2 regions of the Bradyrhizobium sp. Leo78 genome follow, and region 2 is predicted to be linked to the other one. Evidence: predicted binding sites of a transcription regulator. Region 2 holds the regulator's gene; the other holds the start of a gene.
What was found. The regulator LexA, encoded in region 2, represses DNA repair genes until DNA is damaged. The targets are predictions, from matches to a motif close to TGTTCNNNNTGTGTTCNG.
Positions count from the first base shown of each region.

Region 1 (12,219 bases), on a different contig from region 2:
CCGCACCGGCGTGGTCGGCGTCATCAAGGGCAAGAAACCCGCCGGCAATGGCGACATCAGGGTGATCGGGCTGCGCGCCGACATGGATGCGCTGCCGATCGAGGAGGAGACCAATCTGCCCTATGCATCCAGGACGCCAGGTAAGATGCACGCCTGCGGCCATGACGGGCACACCGCGATGCTGTTAGGGGCCGCCCGCTACCTCGCCGAGACCCGCAATTTCGCCGGCAACGCGGTTGTGATCTTCCAGCCGGCCGAGGAGGGCGGCGCGGGCGCTGCCGCGATGATCAAGGACGGGCTGATGGAGCGGTTCGGCATCGAGCAGGTCTATGGCATGCACAATGGCCCCGGCATCCCCGTCGGCTCGTTCGCCATCCGGACCGGCCCGATCATGGCGGCAACGGACGCGATCGACTTCAGGATCGAAGGCCATGGCGGCCATGCCGCGCGGCCGCACAAATGCATCGACAGCGTGCTGGTCGGCTCGCAATTGATCACGGCGCTGCAGTCGATCGTCTCGCGCACCGTCGATCCCTTGGATTCGGCCGTGATCTCGATCTGCGAATTCCACGCCGGCAATGCCCGGAACGTCATCCCGCAGACCGCGGAGCTGCGTGGCACGGTGCGCACGCTGACGCCGGAGGTGCGGGCGCTGGTCGAGAAGCGCATCCATGAGGTGGTCGCCGGCGTTGCGCAGATGACCGGCGCCAGGATCGACCTCACTTACGAGCGCGGCTATCCCGTCACCGTCAACCATCGCTCGCAGACCGAGTTCGCGACCAAGATCGCCAAGGAAATCGCCGGCGAGAACAACGTCCACGAAATGCCGCCGATGATGGGCGCGGAGGATTTCGCCTACATGCTGGAAGCGCGCCCCGGCGCCTTCATCTTCTGCGGCAATGGCGACAGCGCCGGCCTGCATCACCCCGCCTACAATTTCAACGACGAGGCGATCGTCTACGGCACGTCCTACTGGATCAAGCTGGTGGAGAACACGCTCGCGGCGTGACGCCCTTTCGTCGTCCTTCCCCGTCATTGCGAGCGCAGCGAAGCAATCCATGCCTCCGCTTGCGGAGAGATGGATTGCTTCGTCGCTGCGCTCCTCGCAATGACAGAGTGTGTGACGCGGTCTTCGCGACAAAACAAAAGGCCCGCGCATCGCGCGGGCCTTTGTTGTTGATGGCTCTGCCGCTCAGAACACGTTCGCGAACAGCACGTAGAGCGAAGCCGACAGCATGATCGCGGCGGGCAGCGTCAGCACCCAGGCCATCAGGAGGTTGCGGATGGTCGCCATCTGCAGCCCCGAGCCGTTGGCGGCCATGGTGCCGGCGACGCCGGACGACAGCACGTGCGTGGTGGACACCGGCAGGCCGAAGGTGTCCGCGGCTCCGATGGTGGCGGCGGCAACGAGCTCGGCGGAGGCGCCCTGCGCGTAGGTCAGGTGGGTCTTGCCGATCTTCTCGCCGACCGTGATCACGATCCGCTTCCAGCCGATCATCGTGCCGAGGCCGAGCGCGATCGCCACCGCGATCTTCACCCAGGTCGGGATGAACTTGGTCGCGCTGTCGAGCGAGCCCTTGTAGGCGTTCAGCGTCGCGATGTCTTCCTTGCTGAGGTCGCTCTCCTTGTCCTTCATCAGGAAGCGGATCGCTTCCGAAATCAGGTACATGTCGTTGCGGGTGTTGCCGACGGCTTCCGCGGGCACCTTGGTCAGCGAGCCGTACCTCGTCACCTGGTCGCTGACATCCTTCACCAGCACCGCGAGCGAGGGGAAGGTGCCCTCATTGAGGTGGTGCAGCGAGATGTACTGCGTCACGGCCGGACGGGGATCGCCGATGATGCTGTGACCGGCGCCCTTCGCCGCGATCACCTTGGAGGCAGCTTCCGAGTTCTTCTGGAACTGGGCGACCATGGATTCCGGCAGCGTGCGGTTCAGCGCATACGCCGTCGGCACGGTACCGATCAGGATCAGCATGATCAGGCCCATGCCCTTCTGCCCATCGTTGGAGCCGTGCGCGAAGCTGACGCCGGTGCAGGTCAGGATCAGCAGGCCGCGGATCCAGAGCGGCGGCGCCTTGTTGCCTTCGGGCGCGGCATAGAGCGCAGGGTTGCGCACAATCATCTTGAGCACGAGCAAGAGGATTGCGGCGCAGACGAAGCCGACCAGCGGCGACAGCAACAGCGCATAGCCGATCTCGGTGGCCTTGCTCCAGTCGACGCCGGAAGTGCCATCGCGGCCGCGCATCAGCGCGTTGGCAATGCCGACGCCGATGATCGAGCCGATCAGCGTGTGCGAAGACGAGGCTGGCAGGCCGAAATACCAGGTGCCGAGATTCCACAGGATCGCGGCGATCAACAGCGCGAACACCATGGCAAAGCCGGCGCTGGAGCCGACTTGCAGGATCAGCTCGACCGGCAACAGCGAGATGATGCCGAAGGCGACCGCGCCAGACGAGAGCAGCACGCCGAGGAAGTTGAAGAAGCCCGACCACATCACCGCGACTTCGGCCGGCAGCGAATGCGTGTAGATCACGGTCGCGACCGCGTTGGCGGTGTCGTGGAAGCCGTTGACGAATTCAAAGCCGAGCGCAATCAAGAGCGCAACGAACAGCAGGATGTAGGGCAAGAACGTGGTGACGCGGGTGCCGGTGGCATCGACGTCGGAATAGATGCTGTAGGCGACGAACAGCAACCCCGCCGCGAGGATGCCGAAGAAGAGGATCATCGTCAGCGGATTGAAGCCTTTATCGAGATTTGGCCTTGAAGCCGGCTGAATCGGTCTTTCGTCGCGTACTGAAGTATTGAGTGCAAAATCGGTCATTCTGAGGCCCCGTCGAAATACGGAAGGAGGCCCTTAGTCTTGACCATTGACTTGAAGGTTAGATGACAGCCGTAGTTTGCTTGAATGAAACACGTGTCGCAACGGTGCTTGGGTGTTGCATCGATGATCGTCTGTCACGCGCGCTCGCGACACGAATGTTGACCATTCACATGACGAGCCATGCGCGCAGCGAAAGTGTGTGATGGATATGTGATGGAGAGGAGCGGTCGCGCGCTGCCTGACGCCGGGGCTGTGGCGCCGTGGCAGCGCGTCGACCGCATGGGAACGTCATTGGCGTGAACAAGACGCCCCAAACTCCCCCTGTAATAGGGGAGTATTGTCCATCAATGTAAGGTTGTAAATAGATATCAGTCTTATCAACGGCTTGATATTTGCAGTGCTATGCATGGGGCCATGCTTATGCCGCAGCCCGCGCGCGTTTCCTCAACAGTTCCGCGGCGATCTTCAGATCCTCGACAAAGCGTTGATATTCCCGCGCTTTCGCATCCTCATCGGGCAGCCGCAGCAGATAGGAGGGATGCACCGTCACCAGCGCCTTGACGTCGTCGTCAAGATCGATCAGGCGGCCGCGGTTCTTGTTGATCGGCGTGAGCTTGTTGAACACGCATTGCGCAGCGGTCGCGCCCATCGCCACTACCAGGTCCGGTTTGATCGATGCGAGTTCCCGCTCATACCATTGGCGGCAGGCCTTGATCTCCGGCGTATTCGGCTTCTGGTGCAGGCGGATCTTGCCGCGCGGCACAAATTTGAAATGTTTCACCGCATTGGTGACGTAGACCTTTTTGCGGTCGATACCGGCCTCGTCAAGCGCGCGGTTGAGCATCAGGCCGGCGGGACCGACGAACGGTTTTCCGGCGAGATCTTCCTTGTCGCCCGGCTGCTCGCCGACCAGCATCACCTGCGCGCTTTGCGGGCCTTCGCCGAACACGGTCTGGGTCGCATGCTCATAGAGATGGCAGGCGCGGCAATCGGCGGCTTCCTTCCGCAGCGCACTCAGTCGGTCGGCGTGGCGGATCATGGCGGGTTCCGGTGGCGTGGCGATTTCGCTTGTGGGCTTAATCGTCGAAGCCTCCGGCAGGTTCCTCGATTGCTTCGCTGCCAGCCGGGCTGGGTTGAAGATCGTAGCGTAATGACGCTGCCAGATTTCCTCCAGCCGATTGCCTGCAGGCATCCCGGCCTCGCCGATACCAGGGGTGATCGACACCGCATGTCCATCCCAATGCGCGCAGACATCAGGTGTGAGGATCGACCAGGGCATGTCGGCGAAGCGGCTCGCGAAGAATGGCGCCGCCAGTTCCACGACATGATGCTGCGGCTCGAACCAGGCGACGAAATGCGATTTGTGCTCGCGCCCGATCTCGCGGAAGCGGATCGACGTCCGCATCCGCTGTGCCTCGTGATGCACGGCCTTCGCCATCGCATGGATGCGCGCGACATCAGGGTCGTCGGCGACGTCGAGCAGGTCATGGTCGCGGCGCAGGCGCCACAACAGGCGATAGAGCAGGGCAAAGCGCTCGGCATCGCGATGCAGGATCGCGGTTTTCGCCAGCTCGACGAATTTGGCCGGCACGCTGAACGTGCCATGCGGCGGCTCGAGCGGTGCTTCGCGGTCCGGCGCATCGAACGGTTCGACTTCGTTGTTGCGCACCGTCCACGTCACATCGTCAGGCGGCACCTCGTTCAGCACCAGCGTCCGTGCTGCCTTTCGCCAGCCGTCGAAATCAGTCTCGCTGCCCAGGATGATGTGGTGCATGGCACTTACTCTCCCTCCTGTCTCTCCTCTCGTCATGCCCGGGCTTGACCCGGGCATCCACGCCTTCCTCACCAAGGAAAGAACGTGGATGGCCGGGACAAGCCCGGCCATGACGGCTCTCATGAATCCAATTGATTTCATTCATGAATTTATCCCGTTACCAATCTGATTGACTCCTCCCGCGCAGTTGGCTTTATATTAGAACATACCATGAACAATTGGGCCAGCTTCTAGTTTCTCCCGGAAGCCGGCAGCGGCCCCGATATCTTCCTTAAGGAGCGGCGCATGACGAGCGCACGCCTGAGCACGCTTGCGTCCCTGCGTGGGCGCATCGAGCGCATTGAGACATCCAATGAAGCGCATCCGCTGCCGCGGATCGCGCTCGGTCATGCCGGCGCTGATGCGATGCTCAAGGGCGGCCTCGCGAAAGCCGCGGTGCACGAGGTGTTTGCCGAGGGGCACCAGGGCGCTTCCGCCACCGGTTTCATCGCAGGTCTCGCCGGCCGTCTTGCCGCGCGAAAGCCGCTGGTCTGGGTGCGGCAGGATTTTTCCGAAACCGAATCCGGCGCGCTGTCGATGAACGGTCTGTCCGAGCTTGGCCTCGATCCGCGTCTCCTCGTCACCGTGCGCGCCGCCGACATCGACAATGCCTTGCGCACCACGGCCGATGCGCTCGCTTGCGACGCGCTAGGCGCCGTCATCATGGAAGTCTGGGGCGAGTCCAAGCAGCTCGATCTGGTCGCGAGCCGCAAGCTGACGCTATCAGCGCAATCATCAGGCGTCCCCGCGCTGCTGCTGCGCCTGGCGGCAACGCCGCTTCCGTCCACCGCGGAAACCAGATGGATCGTGCGCGCGGCGCATTCGCCGCCGGGCGCCAGTTGGAGCGCGTGGGGCGCGCCTCTGTTCGATGCGCAGCTCGTTCGCAACCGTCATGGCCCGGTCGGGCGATGGATCATGGAATGGAAATGTGATGAGTGCCTTTTCAGTGAACCGTCGGCGTATCCTCAGCCTGTGGCTGCCGCGCCTGCCCATCGATCGGATCAAGCGGCAACTGGCGCGAAGCAGCGCCTCGCCAGCTAACCACACGGGCACTGAGCTCCCTCTCCCGCTTGCGGGAGAGGGCCGGGGTGAGGGTGTCTCCGCGGGCGAGACTCTTCGTGGGGAGAGAGCCCTCACCCGGATCGCATCTAACGATGCGATCCGACCTCTCCCTATGGGAGAGGTGAAGAAAGAAATCCCCAGCGTTGTCGTCATCAAGGAGCACAACGCGCTGGTGGTCCACTCTCTCGACGACATCGCCGCGCGAAGCGGGCTGTCGACTGGCCTGCCACTCGCCAATGCCCGCGCGATCTGCCCGGAACTGACGGTCTATGATGCCGACGAGGTCGCGGATGCCAAAACGCTCAATGACATCGCCGACTGGTGCGACCGCTTCACACCTCTGGTGGCGCTCGATCCGCCCTACGGTCTCTTCCTCGATATCACCGGCTGCGCCCATCTGTTCGGCGGCGAACACGCGATGCTGCAGATCATCTGCGGCGCGCTCAGTCGGCGCGGCTTTGCCGTCAGCGGCGCGATCGCAGCCACCTCGGTTTGCGCCCGTACGCTGACGCGGCATTCGTCAGGCAGGATCATCGAGGATGGTGCGGAGGTCGAAGCTGTCAGCCCTCTGCCGATCTCGGCATTGGGCGCCGATGAGACGATCACCAAAGGCCTGCGCCGCGCCGGCTTGAAGACGATCGGCGATGTTGCTGCCCGCGCGCGCCATGAGATTGCGGCGCGTTTCGGTGCTGCCTTCACCACGTTGCTCGCGCACGCGCTGGGGCAGGGCGATGCGCCGATCAGCCCGCGCAAGCCATTGCCTGACTACATCGTCGAAAAGCGGTTTCCCGAGCCGGTCACGACCGAGCCCATGATCGCGCTGACGCTGCAGAACCTCGCCAAGATGCTGGTCCAGGCGATGGACAAGCAGGGCAAGGGCGCGCGGAAGCTGGAAGCAGGTTTCTTCCGCACCGACGGCGCGGTGCGCACGCTTGCCGTCGAGACCGGGCGTGCGGTCACGAAGCCCGAGGTGATCGACCGCCTGTTCCGCGAGCGGCTCGATGCACTGAGCGATCCCCTCGATCCCGGCTTCGGCTTCGACCTGATCCGCCTGTCGGCTGGTCGTACCGAGATCGTGGTGCAGCAGCAGCGCGATCTCGATGCCCATGTCCATGACAATGACGAGCTTGCCGCGCTGATCGACCGCATCGCCGCCCGCATCGGCGGCAAGCGCGTGGTCGTGTACCTGCCGGAGGACACCCATATCCCCGAGCGCGCGGCGCTTGCCGCCCCTGCGCAGCATCATCTGGCCGCGGCCTCGCAAGCCTCCTGGCCCGTGCGCGCCGAGGGCGAACCGCCGCTCCGTCCGCTGCGCCTGTTCGAAAGGCCAGAGCCGATCAAGGTGCCGTTCGCCACCGTGCCGGACGGACCGCCGCATCGCTTCACCTGGCGGCGCGCCACGCATCAGGTGGTGCGGGTCGAGGGTCCCGAGCGCATCGCCATGGAATGGTGGCAGCGGGACGGGAAGGTGCTGACGCGCGACTATTTCCGCGTCGAGGACGAGCAGGGTCTGCGCTTCTGGATCTTTCGCGACGGCCTTTACGACAGCGAACTGATCGACGAAGACGGCAAGCCCATTCCCGCCAACTGGTTCGTGCATGGGCTTTTCGCATGATGGAACCGGCGCCCGACTATGCCGAAATCGGCATCACAAGCAATTTCTCCTTCCTGCGCGGCGGATCGGATCCGCGCGCCTATGTGCATCAGGCGAGCATTCTCCGCATCCCCGTGATCGGTCTTGCCGACCACAACACGCTCGCCGGTGTCGTGCGCGCCTACAAGGAGCTCGAAAATTCGAAAGTGACCCATCCGCCAAAGCTGCTGATCGGTTCGCGCATCGTATTCATGGATGGCACGCCTGACATCCTGGTCTACCCGCGCGACCGCGCGGCTTACGGCCGGTTGTGCCAGCTTCTCACCCGCGGCAAGCGCGGCGATGACATCAAGCGGATCGAAAAGGGTGAGTGCCGTCTGAAGCTGAGCGATCTCCTGGAATTCGCCGAAGACCAGCTCCTGGTGCTGTCCTTGCCGCATCGTTTCGAGACGACAAAGTCGCTCGATCTGCTCGAACGCCTGAAAGCAAGCCGTGCTGATGGCGTATGGCTCGCCGCAAGCCTTCTCTATCGTGGCGACGACAAGCGGCGCCTGGCACGATTGCATCACCTTGCGACGACAGCAGACGTGCCGCTGCTCGCAACCAACGAAGTGCTCTATCACCATCCCGCGCGCCGCCCGCTGCAGGATGTGCTCACCTGTATCAGGGAGAAGATGACGATCGATGCGATCGGCAAAAGACTGGAAGCCAATGCCGAGCGGCATCTGAAACCTGCGCAGGAGATGGCGCGGCTGTTCCGCGATTTTCCCGACGCGATCGCCGAGACCATGCGCTTTGCCGACCGCATCACCTTTTCGCTCGATCAGCTCAAATATCAATATCCCGATGAGCCGGTGCCGCCGGGCAAGACCGCGCAGCAGCATCTCGAAGACCTGACCTGGGCCGGTGTCATTAATTATTTCGGCGGCAAGATCGACGACACGCTTCGCGCCACCTTGCACAAGGAGCTCGCGCTGATCGCCGAGCTGAAATACGCGCATTATTTCCTGACCGTGCACGACATTGTCCGTTACGCGCGCAGCCAGGGCATCCTGTGCCAGGGGCGGGGATCGGCGGCAAACTCGGCCGTGTGCTACGTGCTCGGCATCACCTCGGTCGATCCGACCAAGGTCGATCTCCTGTTCGAACGCTTCATCTCGAAAGAGCGGCTGGAGCCGCCCGACATCGACGTCGATTTCGAGCATTCGCGGCGCGAGGAGGTGATGCAATATGTCTATCGCCGCTATGGCCGTCACCGCGCCGCCATCATCGCAACCGTCATCCATTATCGTCCGCGCAGCGCGATCCGCGACGTCGGCAAGGCGCTTGGGCTGACGGAGGACGTCACCGCCGCGCTCGCCGATACTGTGTGGGGAAGCTGGGGCAAGGGCCTCAACGACATGCAGGTGCGGCAAGCGGGGCTCGATCCGAAGAATGCGATGATAGGGCTCGCGGTCGATCTCGCCACTGAGTTGATCGAATTCCCGCGCCATCTCTCGCAGCATGTCGGCGGCTATGTGCTGACGCAGGACCGGCTCGATACCTATGTGCCGATCGGCAATGCCGCGATGGACGACCGCACCTTCATCGAATGGGACAAGGACGACGTCGACGCGCTCAACATGATGAAGGTCGACGTGCTGGCGCTAGGCATGCTGACCTGCATCCGCAAGAGCTTTGACCTGATCGCCGATCACAAGGGCGAGCGCTGGGAGCTTGCGACCGTTCCGCAGGACGACAAGAGAGTCTACGACATGCTGTGCCGCGGTGAATCGCTCGGCGTGTTCCAGGTCGAGAGCCGCGCGCAGATGAACATGCTGCCGCGGCTGAAGCCGCGGGAGTTCTATGACCTCGTCATCGAGGTCGCGATCGTGCGTCCGGGGCCGATCCAGGGCGACATGGTGCATCCTTATTTGCGCCGGCGAAACAAGCAGGAGAAGGTGAGCTATCCATCACCGTCACCGGAGCACGGTCCTGCAGACGAATTGTACAGAGTGCTGCACAAGACCCTCGGCGTGCCGCTGTTCCAGGAGCAGGCGATGCGGATCGCCATCGAAGCCGCAAAATTCACCTCCGAAGAGGCCAATGGCCTGCGCCGCTCGATGGCGACCTTCCGCAATCTCGGCACCATCGGCAAGTACGAGGACAAGCTGATCGGCAACATGGTCGCGCGCGGCTACGATGGCGAATTCGCCAGAAGCTGCTTCGACCAGATCAAGGGTTTTGGCTCCTACGGCTTCCCGGAAAGCCATGCCGCGAGTTTTGCCCAACTCGTCTACATCTCCTCCTGGCTCAAGCATCATCACCCCGACGCCTTCTGCTGCGCACTGCTCAACTCGCAACCGATGGGCTTTTACGCCCCTGCGCAGATCGTCGGCGACGCCCGCAAGAACGGCGTCGAGGTTCGAGAGATCGACATATCCTACAGCTTCGCCCAGAATATGTTGGAGGAGGGCAGCGGTAAGCACTGTGCCGTGAGGCTAGGCTTCCGCCAGATCGACGGCTTCAACTGGAAAGACCCGGATGAGGAGAAGCTGAAGCAAATCCAGGCGTCATTCCGTGGTGAGCCTGCGATGTTGCCGCACGCTCCCACCTCTCCCCAGCGGGGAGAGGTCGACTTGCACATGACCATGTGCAAGTCGGGTGAGGGGGCTCAGGTCCCACGAGAGACCGCGCCCCTCACCCGCGCTGGAGCCTGTCATCGGGCGCGCCTTCGGCGCGACCCGTTGGGCGCGACCTCTCCCTATGGGAGAGGTGAAGAAATCGACTGGGCCGACCGCATTGTCGCTGCGCGGCAGCGGCGTCCCTTCACCTCGCTGGAGGATTTCGCCCGCGACACCGGCCTGCCCAAGCGCGCGCTGATCCTGCTGGCGGACGCCGATGCCTTTCGCTCGATCGGGCTCGATCGCCGCGCAGCGCTCTGGACAGTGCGGCGGCTGCCCGACGACGTGCCTTTGCCTCTGTTCGAAGCCGCTGTTGCCCGCGAGCAGCCGGACGAGAACGCAAAACCCTTGCCGCAGATGCCGCGGCAGGAGCAGGTGGTCGCCGACTACCAGACCATCCGCCTGTCGCTGAAAGGCCACCCGATGGAGTTCCTGCGCGCGATGTTTGCAAAAGAGCGCGTCGTGCCCTGCCAGGAGATCTGCCATCGGAACGATAGGCGCCGCGTCCGCTGCGCCGGCGTGGTACTGGTGCGGCAGCGCCCGGGCAGCGCCAATGGCGTGGTGTTCATGACGCTCGAGGACGAGACCGGGATCGCCAATATCGTGGTGTGGCCGAAGGTGATGGAGCAATACCGGAAAGAAGTGATGGGCGCGCGGCTGATCTTGGTCGAAGGCTATATCCAAAGTAGCCCGGAGGAGGTGACGCACCTGGTTGCGCAGCGCATGATCGACCGTTCCTACGACCTCATCAATCTCTCCAACGACGCCTTCAGCGCCAAGCCTGCCGTGCCCGCCGGCCCCGCTTTGGTCGAACCCCTCAACGACGACCGCCGCGACCACGGCGAAAACTCCCCGCAAAAAATCCGCCACCCCCGCAACGTCCGCATTCTGCCGCCGTCACGCGATTTCCATTGAGGGAGCGCGCCGCCTCTCTCCTCCGTCATTCCGGGGCGCGCGCAGCGCGAGCCCGGAATCCATTGCGCCGCACCCGCACGCGGAGAAATGGATTCCGGGCTCATCGCTTCGCGATGCCCCGGAATGACTCCTCATCCCGAGGAGCCGCGAAGCGGCGTCTCGAGGGATGGGCCACAAGCTCCCTCCGTCATTCCCGGGGCGCGAAGGCGCGAACTATGATGCGAAACTACAGAGAATCCATTTCGCAATGCACTCGGCGTTGGCGATCCCGTCCCGAAGGTCTAGCATATCGATAGTCACTGCCGTTTTGGCTGCCTGCACCATCGTTCATCTGCAACGGGCGGGAGCTGACAATGAAGACGATTTTGGTACCGACCCAAAATACCCCGGCCATGACATCCACACTCGAAACGGCGGTGCTGCTCGCGCGGCGCACTGGCGCCTATATCGAGGGGGTTCCACTGTGGTTTGGCACGCCTGAGTTTGTCGTGGCGGGGCTGGCCAGCAGCTATTCCATGGAAACCTATCGGGTGCGGCGCGAAGCGGAGGCGGCGGGCGAGCGCGAGCTGTTCGAGACCTTCATGCAGCAGCACGGTGTTGCTGCTGCGAAAATGACCGCGGACCGGCCTTGGTATAGCTGGTTCGCCGAGGTGCCGCCGGGCGAGGGCCTCGTCGGCAGCCATGGCCGCGTGTTCGATGTGATTGTGATGAGCAGGCCGGGTGCTGCTACGGACCCTCTCTATCGGCGGGCGGTCGAGTCGGGATTGTTCGAAAGCGGTCGGCCTGTTGTGCTGTCGCCGCCGACTGCTCCGAAACAGATCGCGACCAACATCATGATCCACTGGAATGGCAGCACCGAGCAGGCCCGCGCCAACGCGTTGGCGATGCCGCTATTGCACCTGGCCGGACGCGTGACGGTGTTGACTGTCATCGGCGGACAGGATGTGCCGGGTCCATCGGCCGATCAGGTGCGCAAGCAATTGCGGTACAATGGCATTGCCGCCGAGCCCATGAGCATCGAGCTGAACGGTCGCAGCACCGGCGAAGCGGTGCTCGCCGCGGCCAAGGCCGACGGCTGCGACCTGTTGGTCAAGGGAGCTTTTACAAGGACCAGGCTGCGGCAATTGATTTTCGGCGGCGCCACCAGCCACATCATGGAACACGCAGACTTGCCGTTATTGATGGCGCATTAGGAATCGCGCTTACCGGACTGCCCGAGGTGTCATTCCGGGCATCGCGAAGCGGCGTCACGAGGGATGGCCGAGAAACTCTCACTGTCCGTCATTCCGGGGCGCGCGCAGCGCGAGCTATGATGTGCAAGTGCACATCAGAGAATCCATTGGGCCGCAGG
Region 1 covers NZ_JCAMOT010000001.1:310,938-323,156, forward strand. The annotation lists gene AC5ZG1_RS01340 (M20 aminoacylase family protein) at 1-1,009, shown strand, start outside; gene AC5ZG1_RS01345 (inorganic phosphate transporter) at 1,193-2,821, opposite strand; gene AC5ZG1_RS01350 (UdgX family uracil-DNA binding protein) at 3,240-4,595, opposite strand; gene AC5ZG1_RS01355 (hypothetical protein) at 4,594-4,764, shown strand; gene AC5ZG1_RS01360 (ImuA family protein) at 4,881-5,675, shown strand; gene AC5ZG1_RS01365 (Y-family DNA polymerase) at 5,566-7,311, shown strand; gene AC5ZG1_RS01370 (error-prone DNA polymerase) at 7,308-10,868, shown strand; gene AC5ZG1_RS01375 (universal stress protein) at 11,222-12,061, shown strand.
Region 1: AC5ZG1_RS01360 (ImuA family protein) is a predicted target of LexA. The motif match lies at 4,795-4,812, and genes of this name have one in related genera.

Region 2 (12,219 bases):
CGTGGCGCTTGGAGAGCTTTGAGCCGTCGGGGCCATGGATCAGCGGGATATGGGACATGCTCGGGATGTTCCATTCCAGTGCGTCGTAGATCTGCTTCTGGCGCGCGGCGTTGATCAGGTGATCGTCGCCGCGGATGACATGTGTCACGCCCATGTCGTGGTCGTCGACCACCACCGCGAGCATGTAGGTCGGCGTGCCGTCGCCGCGCAGCAGGACGAGGTCGTCGAGGTTCTCGTTCTGCCAGACCACGCGGCCCTGGACCTGATCCTCGATCACGGTCTCGCCGGTCAGGGGCGCCTTCAGCCGGATCGTGGGTTTCATCCCGGCTGGCGCGTCGGCCGGATCACGGTCGCGCCACATTCCGTCGTAGAGGCGAGTGCGGCCCTCGGCGCGCGCTTTCTCGCGCATGGCGGCAAGTTCCTCTGCCGTGGCGTAGCAGCGATAGGCGCGCCCGGCGGCGAGCAACTGCTCGGCGACCTTGCGGTGGCGGGCGGCGCGGCTGAACTGGTAGATGACCTCGCCGTCCCAATTCAGCTCGAGCCAGGTCAGGCCATCCAGGATGGCCTCGATCGCCTCCTTGGTGGAGCGCTCGCGGTCGGTGTCCTCGATCCGGAGCAGCATCTTGCCGCCGTGCTTCCTGGCATAGAGCCAGTTGAACAGCGCGGTGCGGGCGCCCCCGATATGGAGGAAGCCGGTCGGCGAGGGGGCGAAGCGTGTGACGACGGAATCAGACATGACCGGATGCGAACTCGGGCTTGAACGGCGCTGGTGTATAGCAGGAACAACGCATAACTAAAGCCTTGGCCTTACCAAAGCCTTGGCTGTCCACTTGGGCTGTCCCAAGGCAGCCTCGAAAGCGGCAGCCTCGAAAGCGGCGGCCTCGAAAGCGGGCTTGGCGGGCCGGGGCGAATTTGGCAGAAGGGCGGCTGATCCCTTTTTTGAGCATGATCTTTCGGGAAAGCGGCTTCCGGTTTTCTGGACCATGCATAGGAACCCTCGATGACGACAGAACCAGTGGCGGCAGAAGCGGTGGCGGCGGAGACCGGACGCGATTTCATTCGCGACATCGTCCAGGCTGACCTCGCGTCAAAGACGCACAGCCACGTCGTGACGCGCTTCCCGCCGGAGCCGAACGGCTACCTGCACATCGGCCACGCCAAGTCGATCGCGCTTAACTTCGGCATCGCGCAGGAGTTTCCCGGCCACTGCAACCTGCGCTTCGACGACACCAATCCGACCAAGGAAGAGCAGGAATATATCGACTCGATCCAGGCCGACGTGCGCTGGCTCGGCTACGACTGGGGCGACAATCTCTATTTTGCCTCCGACTATTTCGAGCGCCTCTACGAATGGGCCGAAAGCCTGATCAAGCAGGGCGACGCCTATGTCGACGACCAGAGCCAGGAGGAGATCCGCCTCGCGCGCGGAACGCTGACCGAGCCCGGCAAGAACTCGCCCTATCGCGACCGCTCGGTAGAGGAGAACCTCGACCTGTTCCGCCGCATGAAGGCCGGCGAGTTCCCGAACGGCGCGCGCGTGCTGCGGGCCAAGATCGACATGACCTCGGGCAACATCAACATGCGCGACCCGGTGCTGTACCGGATTCTGCACGCACACCATCCGCGCACCGGCGACACATGGTCGATCTATCCGAGCTATGACTATGCCCACGGGCAGTCGGACGCGATCGAGGGCGTCACGCACTCGATCTGCACGCTCGAATTCGAGGATCATCGCCCGCTCTATGAATGGCTGCTCGACAAGCTGCCGGTGCCGTCCAAGCCCAGGCAGTACGAATTTGCGCGCCTGAACCTGACCTATACGCTGCTCTCCAAGCGCGTGCTGACCCAGCTCGTGCGCGAGGGACATGTCGCCGGCTGGGACGATCCCCGCATGCCCACGATTGCAGGCTTGAAGCGGCGCGGCGTGCCGCCAGCGGCGATCCGCGAGTTTATCAAGCGGATCGGCGTGGCCAAGTCCAACAGCGTCGTCGACGTCGGCATGCTGGAGTTCTGCATCCGCGAGGAGCTGAACCGCACCGCGCTCCGACGCATGGCGGTGCTGCGGCCGCTCAAGGTGGTGATCGAGAACTATCCGGAAGGGCAGGTCGAGGAGATCGAGGCGATCAACCACCCCGACGATCCCACGGCCGGCACCCGCAAGATCGCCTTCGGCCGCGAGCTCTATATCGAGCGCGACGACTTCATGGAGAACCCGCCGAAGAAATTCTTCCGCCTCTCGCCGGGCACCGAAGTGCGGCTACGCTACGCCTATTTCATCAAGTGCACCGGCGTCATCAAGAACGACGCCGGCGAGGTCGTCGAGCTGCGCTGCACCTATGATCCCGCGACCAAGGGCGGCAATGCGCCCGACGGCCGCAAGGTGAAGGCGACCATGCACTGGCTGCCGGCGGCGCAGTCGAAACCGGCCGAGATCCGCATCTACAACCAGCTCTTCGCGACGCCCAGTCCGGACGCCGGCAACTTCGCCGCCGACCTCAATCCGCAGTCGCTGGAAGTGCTGACGGACGCGCGCATCGAGCCGGCGATCGCCGAGAGCAATTCGAACGAGGTAATGCAGTTCGAGCGCCAGGGCTATTTCGTGCGCGATGCCGACTCGACGTCGGACAAGATGGTGTTCAACCGCACCATTGGACTCCGCGATACCTTCGCCAAGGAAGTCGGCGGCAAAAGCTAGGGGCGGGCGAGATGCAGGGCGAAGCCGAGGAGATCGTCTCCGCCATCATGGCAAAATGGTCCGCCGGCTTCAGCAGGCTGGATGCCGCAGCACTCGCTTCGCTCTATTCGGAGCGCGCGTTCTTCTTCGGCTCCAATCCGACGCTCTATCGCGGCAGGGAAGGGGTTGCGGCCTACTTCAACGGCCTGCCGCAATGGCGCTCGCCGACCGTTCAGTTTTCCGATGTGCGCGCCGCGCAGGTCAGCCCTGATCTCATCAACATGGCTGGCACCGCGTCATTCTTTCTGGGCGAGAGTGATCCGACGTTCTCAGTCAAGATCACCTGGGTCATCGTTCGTGAAGACGGCGACTGGAAAATCGCCAGCCATCACGTTTCATCGAAGACGCCGCTGATTGACCAATAGGCGGGTCACCCGGGCGGTCGTCGCTAGATGTCGTAATAGAGGTGGAACTCGTACGGATGCGGGCGTAGCCGGATTGGATCGACCTCTTTCTTCCGCTTGTAGTCGAGCCAGGTTTCGATCACGTCGGCGGTAAAGACGTCGCCACGGAGCAGGAAGGCGTGATCGCGCTCGAGCGCGTCGAGTGCCTGGTCCAGCGATCCGGGCGTCGACTTCACATCCTTCGCCTCGGCGGGCGGCAGGTCGTAAAGATTCTTGTCGATCGGGCTGCCCGGGTCGATCCGGTTGTTGATGCCGTCGAGGCCGGCCATCAGCATCGCGGAGAAAGCCAGATAGGGATTGCACGAAGGATCCGGCGAGCGGAACTCGACGCGCTTGGCCTTCGGGTTCGGCGAATACATCGGAATGCGGCAGCAGGCCGAGCGGTTGCGCTGGGAGTAGACCAGGTTGATCGGGGCCTCATAGCCCGGCACCAGGCGCCGATAGGAGTTCGTGGTGGGCGCGCAAAGCCCGCACAGCGCCCAGGCGTGGGTCAGGAGACCGCCGATATAGTAGCGGGCAAGCTGGCTCAGCTCGGCATAGTCGCCCCTGTCGTAGAACAGATTGGTCTCGCCCTTCCATAGCGACTGGTGAACGTGCATCCCTGAAGCGTTGTCCTCGAACAGCGGTTTGGGCATGAACGTCGCGGTCATGCCATGCTGCTTCGCGGTGTTCTTCACCACGTATTTGTAGATCATCAGATTGTCCGCCATGCGCGTGAGCGTGGTGAAGCGCATGTCGATCTCGTTCTGGCCGCCGGTCGCGACTTCATGGTGATGGGCTTCGATCTGGATGCCGAGTTCTTCCATCGTCAGCACCATTTCGGCGCGGAGATCCTGCATGCTGTCGGTGGGGGGAACGGGAAAGTATCCTTCTTTCGGGCGCGGCTTGTGGCCCAGATTCGGCACTTCCTCCTTGCCCGTGTTCCAACTGCCTTCACCGGAATCGATTTCGTGGAAGGCGTAATTGATGCCCTGTCCGTAGCGGACGTCGTCGAACACGAAGAACTCCGCCTCCGGACCGAAGTAGCTCGTATCGGCGCGCCCGGTGCCCTTCAGATGGGTCTCGGCCTTCTGCGCGATGTAGCGAGCATCGCGGCTATAGGATTGACCGGTCACGGGGTCGCGGATGTTGCAGATCAGGACCAGGGTCGATGCCAGCGAATACGGGTCGAGGAAAGCCGTGGTCGGATCTGCGACGACAAGCATGTCGCTTTCCTGGATTTCCTGAAAGCCGCGGATCGATGAGCCGTCGAAGCCAATGCCCTCGCTGAGAGCATCGATACTCGCCGCGCTCGGCGGGACGGAAAAATGCTGCCACACCCCCGGCAGGTCGGTGAAGCGCAGGTCGATCATCTGCACCTTCTCATCGGTGATCGCCTTCACGAGATCTTCGGCTGTCGTACATCTGGGAAACATGGCTTCGCTCCTGTCATGGAGAGCCGGTCACTAGAGGTCATGTTGTCGCTCCGCCGCGCGTTAAAGCGGCTTGCGACGAATCCTGCGCCACGTTCGCGGTTGCCGCACCGGAGCGTCAGCTTTGGTGCGGCCCGCGCATCAGCTTCATGGCGTCTTCGATATGCCGCCAGGTCTTGGCGAGTTCGACCTCGCCCTTTGCCTCGAGCTCGATGGCATTCTGCGCAGCTTCCGCAATGGCCTTGGCACCATGTGCTTCCAAGAGCTGCCGCGCATAATCGTGGATTTCGATTTCTCGCATGGCGTCATGCTCCTCTCGTTCTGGACGCAACCTTGAATTCCGGTCGGGCCGAGAGCCGTAGACGTTGACACCTGATTGAGCGCAGCAGTTTGCATCCTGCTGCGGCGCACTTGCAAGCGTGCTTTCCGGGTGATGGGCGGCGGGAAGCGGCTCCGGAACACGGAGAGCCGCAACACAACGCAGGTCAGGCGGGATGTCTTTCCGGCGCCGCGCCGCGTGACCATATGCATGGGAGAGGGGAGGTGAGCGTCATGCGCATTCAACACTGGCAGGACGTTGCCAGCTTGTTGGTGGGTGTGTGGCTGGTCGGGTCGCCGTTTGCCCTGGGCTTCGGCGGAGCGGCCGTCTGGATCACCATCGCGCTTGGGTTGGCTGTCATCCTGTTTGCCGTCGAGGCATTTGTCATTCCGTCCTATCTGGAGGAATGGGGAGAGATGCTGCTCGGACTGGCTCTGCTCTTGGCACCGTGGACGGTCGGCTACGAGCAGGTCTCGGCGACGGTAAGCAGCGTGCTGTCGGGCATGCTGGTGATCCTCTTGGCCGGCTGGGAGCTGCTGACGGATCGTGATTTCACCGCCTGGTGGCACGATCGCTGGCATCACCGCGCCGGCTGAGAAGGCGGGTTTGGCCGAGCCATCGGTCCGACCGCTACGCGGTAGCGGCCGGCGCGAGGGGATTGTTGCGGCAGAGGTGTCGACCCGCTCCTGCCGGATGTTGGATTCCCCCGCCACAGGGCTTGGTAGCCCCCGGGGCAAGGGCTATTGGGCGTCACGATGCGGTTCTCGGTTCGACCTGCTCCCAGATGCTGGTCTTGTTCGTTTCCGGCATCAGGAAAACGGCGAGCACGAAGCAGATCGCAGGAACTAGGATCGGATAGATCAGCGCGTAGCCGACGCTGCCAGTGGCGGCGAAAGCCGCCGAGGTGATGAACGGCACCAAGCCGCCGCCCCAGCCATTGCCGATGTGATACGGCACCGACACCGACGTGTACCGGATTCTGCTGGGGAAGAACTCCGCAAGGAACGCGCCGACCGGCCCGTACACCATCCCGACGTAACAGACGAGGATGAAGATGATGAAGATTGCGATCGGATAGTTGATGTTTCCGGGGTGCGTGACCGTTCCGAGCCACAGATACAGCGGATAATAGGTGATCGCGGCAAGCAGCATGCCTCCCAGGATCACCGGTTTGCGGCCGATCAGGTCCGACAGCCAGCCAAAGAAGATCAGGCTCGGCGTCGCAAGTAGCAGCGCAGCCCCGACGATGTACGACGAGGTCAGCGCGTCCACCTTGGAGACCTGCTGCAGGAAGTACAGCGCCCAGAACTGACCGCTGTACCACACCACGCCCTGTCCGATCAGGACGATGATGGCGATTCCGATGTATTTGATGTTCGAGCTAAGGAACGCCTCCTTCCAGGGATTCCTGGTCATCTGCCCGCGGGCCTTGATCTCCTGGAAGATCGGCGTCTCCTGGAGCTGGAGGCGGATGTAGATGGCGATGGCCACCAGCAGGAATGACAGCAGGAACGGAACGCGCCATCCCCATTCGTTGAAGGCCTGATCGCCAAAATAGATCCGGGTCAGAATGATCACGGCCAGCGACACCACGATCCCGAGCGTCGGCGAGGTCTGGAGCCAGCCTGTGTAGTAGCCGCGTCTGTCGTCGGGCACATGCTCGGCCACATAGGTGATGGCGCCGCCATACTCGCCACCCAGGCACAGGCCCTGGATCATGCGCAGCCCGAACAGCACGAACGCGGCGGTGAGACCGATCGACTGGTAAGTCGGGATCAGGCCGATCGCGCCCGTTCCCAGTCCCATTCCGGTGAGCGTGATGAGGAACGTGTACTTGCGGCCGACCCGGTCGCCCATCCATCCGAAGAGGAATGCTCCGAGCGGACGGATCAGGAATCCTGCAGTGAACAGGGCGATCGTGCTCAGCAGGGCTGCGACGGGGTGGGATTGTTCGAAGAACTTGACCGACAGAACGGCGGCCAGGCTGCCAAAGATATAGAAGTCATACCATTCGATGATGTTTCCGACCGACGCGGCAACGATCACCCGGCGAAAATCGCTCGGTACTTGAATTGCCATGTGCTGCTCCTTCGGTTCAAAGGCTTCTCCTCGCGTTTTTCAGCGCTCTGTTCGCTCGCGGAGTGCGCGTGATGCGTGACGCTACAGGCCTGATTTGCGAGTTGCGTCCGCAACGCCGGTCTCAGGGAAGCCTTGAACCACCTGAGAAGGGCTCCAGCGGTCTTCGAACCGCGAGCCACCACTGCCTCTTTCCCATCTGTCCGGGTGGAGGCGTGAGAGTAGTCTAATCCTCAATGGGACTGTGGCCTTATGAGACTTTCGGCTCAATCGGGCTTGGAGCGCTAAGATCGGAAACGCGCCGGCAGGGCGTTCTTTCCTCCGTATTCCGCATCTGTTCCGCTATCCCGCGGATACCCGGTTCCGGTAGCTTTGTTGAAGCAGGAATACTCCAGGGCGCAGGATGTCGGACGAGGGCAGGACGCCGGGCGGCAGGCGCGGCTATGCCGGCACCTGGCCGCCCCGCGAGGCGGTGGCGCCGGCGGGTGGTTATGCCCCGATCGGCGTCGGCGCCTGGCCGCCAATCGTCGAGACGTTGCGCCAGTGGGTCCGGGCGGAAGCGGGCGCCGGACGGCTTCTGCCCTGGGTGCCGGTCGCGTTCGGCTGCGGCATCGCGCTTTACTTCGCCGCCGACCATGAGCCAGTGCTGTCGGTCGCGGCCATCGTCGCCATCGCGCTATGCGCTGTCGCGTTCCTGCTCAGGCGGCGGCAGGCGTTCGCTGCCGCCGTCATCATTGCCGCCGTTGCGGCGGGTTTTGCGGTTGCCACCTGGCGCACCGCGCGGGTCGCACATGGCGTGCTGGCGCGGCCGATGTTTTCGGTGTCGCTCACCGGATTTGTCGAGACACGTGACATCCGCGAGCGTACCGACCGTTTCGTGCTGCGCGTCGCGAGCATCGAAAGCCAGCGCGGCGCGCCGAAGCTCGAGCGTGTCAGGCTGTCGGTGAAGAAGGGCACTGCCCCTGACGTCGGCAGCTTCGTCGAATTGAAGGCACGGCTGCAGCCGCCGCTCGCTCCCTTACGGCCCGGCAGCTACGATTTCAGCCGCGATCTCTATTTCCAGGGCATCGGCGCCTCCGGTTTCGTACTCGGCGCGATCAAGACGACGGCGTCGCCGGAAGGCCGCGGATTTGCGCTGCGCTATGCGGCGTTCATGCAAGGCATGCGCGATGCGATCGATGCGCGGATCCGCAACGTGCTCGAAGGCGACAATCGCGCGATCGCGACCGCACTCCTGACCGGCCGGCGCGATGCGATCTCCGAGCCGGTGAATGATGCGATGTTCATCTCGGGGCTCGGCCACGTGCTCTCGATCTCGGGCTATCACATGGCGGTGGTCGCGGGCGTGGTCTTCTTCGCAGTCCGCGCCTTGCTCGCACTGTTCCCGGTGCTCACTGTAGGCTTTCCGATCAAGAAATGGTCCGCCGCCGCGGCGCTGGTCGCTGCCGCCTTCTATCTGCTGCTGTCGGGAGCGGAGGTCGCGACCCAGAGATCGTTCTTCATGACGGCAGTGGTGCTGATCGCCGTCATGGTCGACCGCCGCGCGGTGACGTTCCGGACGCTCGCCGTCGCGGCCATGATCGTGCTCGCGATCGCACCGGAAGCGCTGGTTCATCCGAGCTTTCAAATGTCGTTTGCGGCCACCCTCGGGCTGGTGGCGCTGGTGCAGATTGGCATGCCGCATCTGTTTGCCGCGCCCGATCATTCCGCGACCGCGCGGATCGCGCTGTGGGGCGGGCGCGAGATTGCGATGCTGCTGCTGGCCTCGCTGGTAGCGGGGCTGGCGACCACGCCCTATGCCGCCTTTCACTTCCATCGGGTGGCGCCCTTCGGCGTGCTTGCCAATCTGGCGGCGATGCCGGTGGTGTCGGCGCTGGTGATGCCGGCCGGGCTCCTCGGCTTGCTGGCGATGCCGTTCGGTTTCGACGGCGTGTTCTGGGCGATCATGGGCAGCGGCATCGACTGGATGATCGTGGTTGCGCAATGGGTCGCCGCGCTGCCGGGCGCAGTCGGCCACGTCAGTGCGTTCGGGATCGGCCCGCTGATCGCCGCGAGCCTGGGCGTCATCCTGCTCGGGCTGTTGCGCACGCCGCTGCGCTTCGCCGGCGCGGCGGTGCTTCTCATTGCGGTGGTCTGGGCGGTGAGGGCGCCGCAACCCGACATCCTGATTTCCGGCGACGGCCGCAATGTCGCCGTCCGCGGCGGTGACGGGCGGTTGCACCTGATGCGGACCGCGAAGGACGCGTTTCTCGCCAAGGAGTGGCTTGCCGCGGATGCCGATGCCCGCACTGCAAGCGACCCGTCGCTCACGGAGGGCGTGTCCTGCGATGAGAGCGGCTGCGTGACCTCTGTGGCCGGTGGCGCGTTCGTTGCGCTCACGCGGCGATCCGAGGCGCTCGCGGACGATTGCGAACGGGCGGTGCTGATCGTGACCGCACGGCCGGTGCCACAAGGCTGTGCGGCGGCGGTCATCGATGCCGAGCGGCTGCGGCGGCAGGGCGGGCTGGCGCTGCGGCGGAACCGGAACGACTTCGTCATCGATGCGGTCAAGCCCGCCGGCCTCGACCGGCCGTGGTCGCCTGCGGTGTCAGGCGAAGGCGAACCCGAGACCACGATCCGGATCCAAGGGGCACCCGCGCCGCGCGCCATCGATGCGACCCCGTCCGAGTCCGACCTGCAGCCGGAAGACTGAGCGCCCCCGTCAATCTCCACCGGCGCTGGCCGGCAGCTCGAAGGCGCCGAGCCGAAATTCGTCCGGACCGCCCGAATGCGACGGCACTTGCACGAGCGTGAAGCTCGCATCCGGAAATCGCTCCCAGATCGCGAGATCTTCCGCTGCGACGGTGAGCCAGCCGAACCTGAACATGTATCGGCCGGGCTGGGCCACCCGTCCGGCTTTTTGCCATGTGATCTTGGTGACCACCGATCATGCCCCTTGCGAGTAGTTCAACAAAAAACCGCATGCGCCCCCGGATGGCCTCCGGGGCCGCTCGAAATACTTTGTTTTTCACCCGCGGCAACGTCCCGCCGGCCGAGACCGGCGGCGCACGCTGCCCGAAGCTCTCAGCCGATGAACAGCGGGTTCGGCGCGGGGCGCTGGTCGACCGCCTTCGGTGCCGGCTCTGCAACATGATGCGTCACTGGCAATTGCAGCACGGTCGCCCGCTGCCCTTCGCAGAGCTGGGTCACCAGCACATGGCTGCCATCGGGGAATTCGATCGCGTCGTGATGACGATCCCGAATATGCGCATCGATCTGGTTGAACTTGCCGACACGGAAGCCGGTCGTCTTGGTCCAGATCCAGCGATTGTCGTAGCGGACGTTATCGGCGAACGCGAGTTCGGTTCCGGGAAGCATGCAGACTGCGACCGTCGGATCGCTTTCCGAAGCGAAGCCGCGGGTCGAAGTGCCGCGGAAGGTGGTGGTGATAAGCGTCTCTCCAACTTGGGCGGGACGCGTCGCCACGGCATGCAGGCTATAGTCACACATCGGATTGCTCCTCATTCGAGATAGCCGACCCGTGCCTGGGAAGAGGCGCAGGCCTCTATCAGAGTGGACGATAACTTATAAGCCTCTGCTCCGTTCTTGGCATTTGTACGGCCCGCGCCCTCTAGCCGTTCACAAACACGATAGGAGGCGCTGCCGCACATCTCCTTGCATCGAGAGTGCCCCGGCGAACTTACCGGGGCTCTTATTCTAATCACTCTAAATCGTTCTTGTCAGTGTCCTTGAGGGCAGATCACCCACCAAAGTACCAGACGAGCTGCTGCGTCCTCGTCGGCTCAGTACTTGCGATAAAGCCCGATCAGCTTGCCCTGGATCCGCACCCGGTTCGGCGGCAGGATGCGGACTTCGTAGGCCGCATTGGCAGGCTCAAGCGCGATTGACGCGCCGCGGCGACGGAAGCGCTTCAGCGTCGCTTCCTCCTCATCGATCAGCGCCACCACGATGTCGCCGGTGTTGGCGGTGTCGTTACGCTGGATCAGCGCCATGTCGCCGTCGAGGATGCCGGCCTCGACCATGGAATCGCCGCGCACCTCGAGCGCATAATGCTCGCCGGAGCCGAGCATGTCGGGCGGCACGCTGATGGTGTGGCTGCGGGTCTGCAGCGCCTCGATCGGCGTACCCGCCGCGATCCGGCCCATCACGGGAACGGCGACGGGACGGTTGCCATCGTCTTCGGCCACGGCCGCGCTGGTCGTGCGCTTGCCGAGCGTGCCCTCGATGACGCTCGGCGTGAAGCCGCGGCGGCCGTTGCCGGCAGCGGAGAGCTCAGGCAGTTTGATCACCTCGATCGCGCGGGCGCGGTTCGGCAGGCGGCGGATGAAGCCCCGTTCCTCCAGCGCCGTGATCAGGCGGTGGATGCCGGACTTCGAGCGCAGGTCGAGCGCGTCCTTCATCTCGTCGAAGGAAGGAGGCACGCCGGCCTCTTTCAGCCGTTCGTTGATGAAACGCAGAAGTTCATACTGTTTGCGCGTAAGCATCGCGAGCATTCCCCCGGTTGGTAGCGTCGTTCGATCCGAGACTTGAGAAGAGCTGATCTCGGGAGTCACGCACTCCCATTCGTAGACAGCGAGTTTCGAAACAAATCATGAACGGACACTATATGTTCGATATGTGTTCCGCAACCACTTAATTTCTGGTGAACGCGATCAGAGATGCTCCGGTAGATGCTGGTCGCCGCGTCATTCAGGCAATCGGAGGATGTCGCAAGGCGCGCCTTTTGCTGCGGCTGGCGCGAATGGCGGACGGATCACAAGTGCCTGCGCCGCAGTGAGATTCCCAAGCAGCGAACTGTCTTGCTTGGTGACCGGCGTTGCGATCAGCGTGCCGTCGTCGCGCTCTTCGAGTAGCGCACGAAGATAATCTTCGCGCTGATCGTTGGCGGCGAGATCGCGGCCGAGCAGGGCGCTTTCCGTCACGTGATGAATCGCCGAGCGGCCGAGCAGGGCCCGAATCAACGGCACCAGGAACAGATAGGCGCAGACATAGGACGACACCGGATTGCCGGGCAGGCCGATCACTCGCATCGCGCCGAGCCGGCCATGCATCATCGGCTTGCCCGGCCGCATCGCGATCTTCCAGAACGCCATGGTCACGCCCTCGGCCTCAAGCGACGGCTTCACGAGGTCATGGTCGCCGACCGAGGCGCCGCCGGTGGTGATGAGGATGTCGGCGCCCGCGGCATGCGCGCGGCGGATGCCGTCAGTGGTGGCGGCAACCGTGTCGGCGGCGACCCCCAGATCGATCGCTTCAGCGCCTTCCGCACGC
Region 2 covers NZ_JCAMOT010000014.1:1,683-13,901, reverse strand. The annotation lists gene gltX (glutamate--tRNA ligase) at 1-736, opposite strand, end outside; gene AC5ZG1_RS19050 (glutamine--tRNA ligase/YqeY domain fusion protein) at 1,001-2,698, shown strand; gene AC5ZG1_RS19045 (YybH family protein) at 2,710-3,102, shown strand; gene glnA (type I glutamate--ammonia ligase) at 3,126-4,556, opposite strand; gene AC5ZG1_RS19035 (hypothetical protein) at 4,672-4,854, opposite strand; gene AC5ZG1_RS19030 (SPW repeat domain-containing protein) at 5,106-5,468, shown strand; gene AC5ZG1_RS19025 (MFS transporter) at 5,623-6,951, opposite strand; gene AC5ZG1_RS19020 (ComEC/Rec2 family competence protein) at 7,352-9,640, shown strand; gene AC5ZG1_RS19015 (hypothetical protein) at 9,650-9,871, opposite strand; gene AC5ZG1_RS19010 (hypothetical protein) at 10,012-10,437, opposite strand; gene lexA (transcriptional repressor LexA) at 10,731-11,432, opposite strand; gene AC5ZG1_RS19000 (molybdopterin molybdotransferase MoeA) at 11,634-12,219, opposite strand, start outside.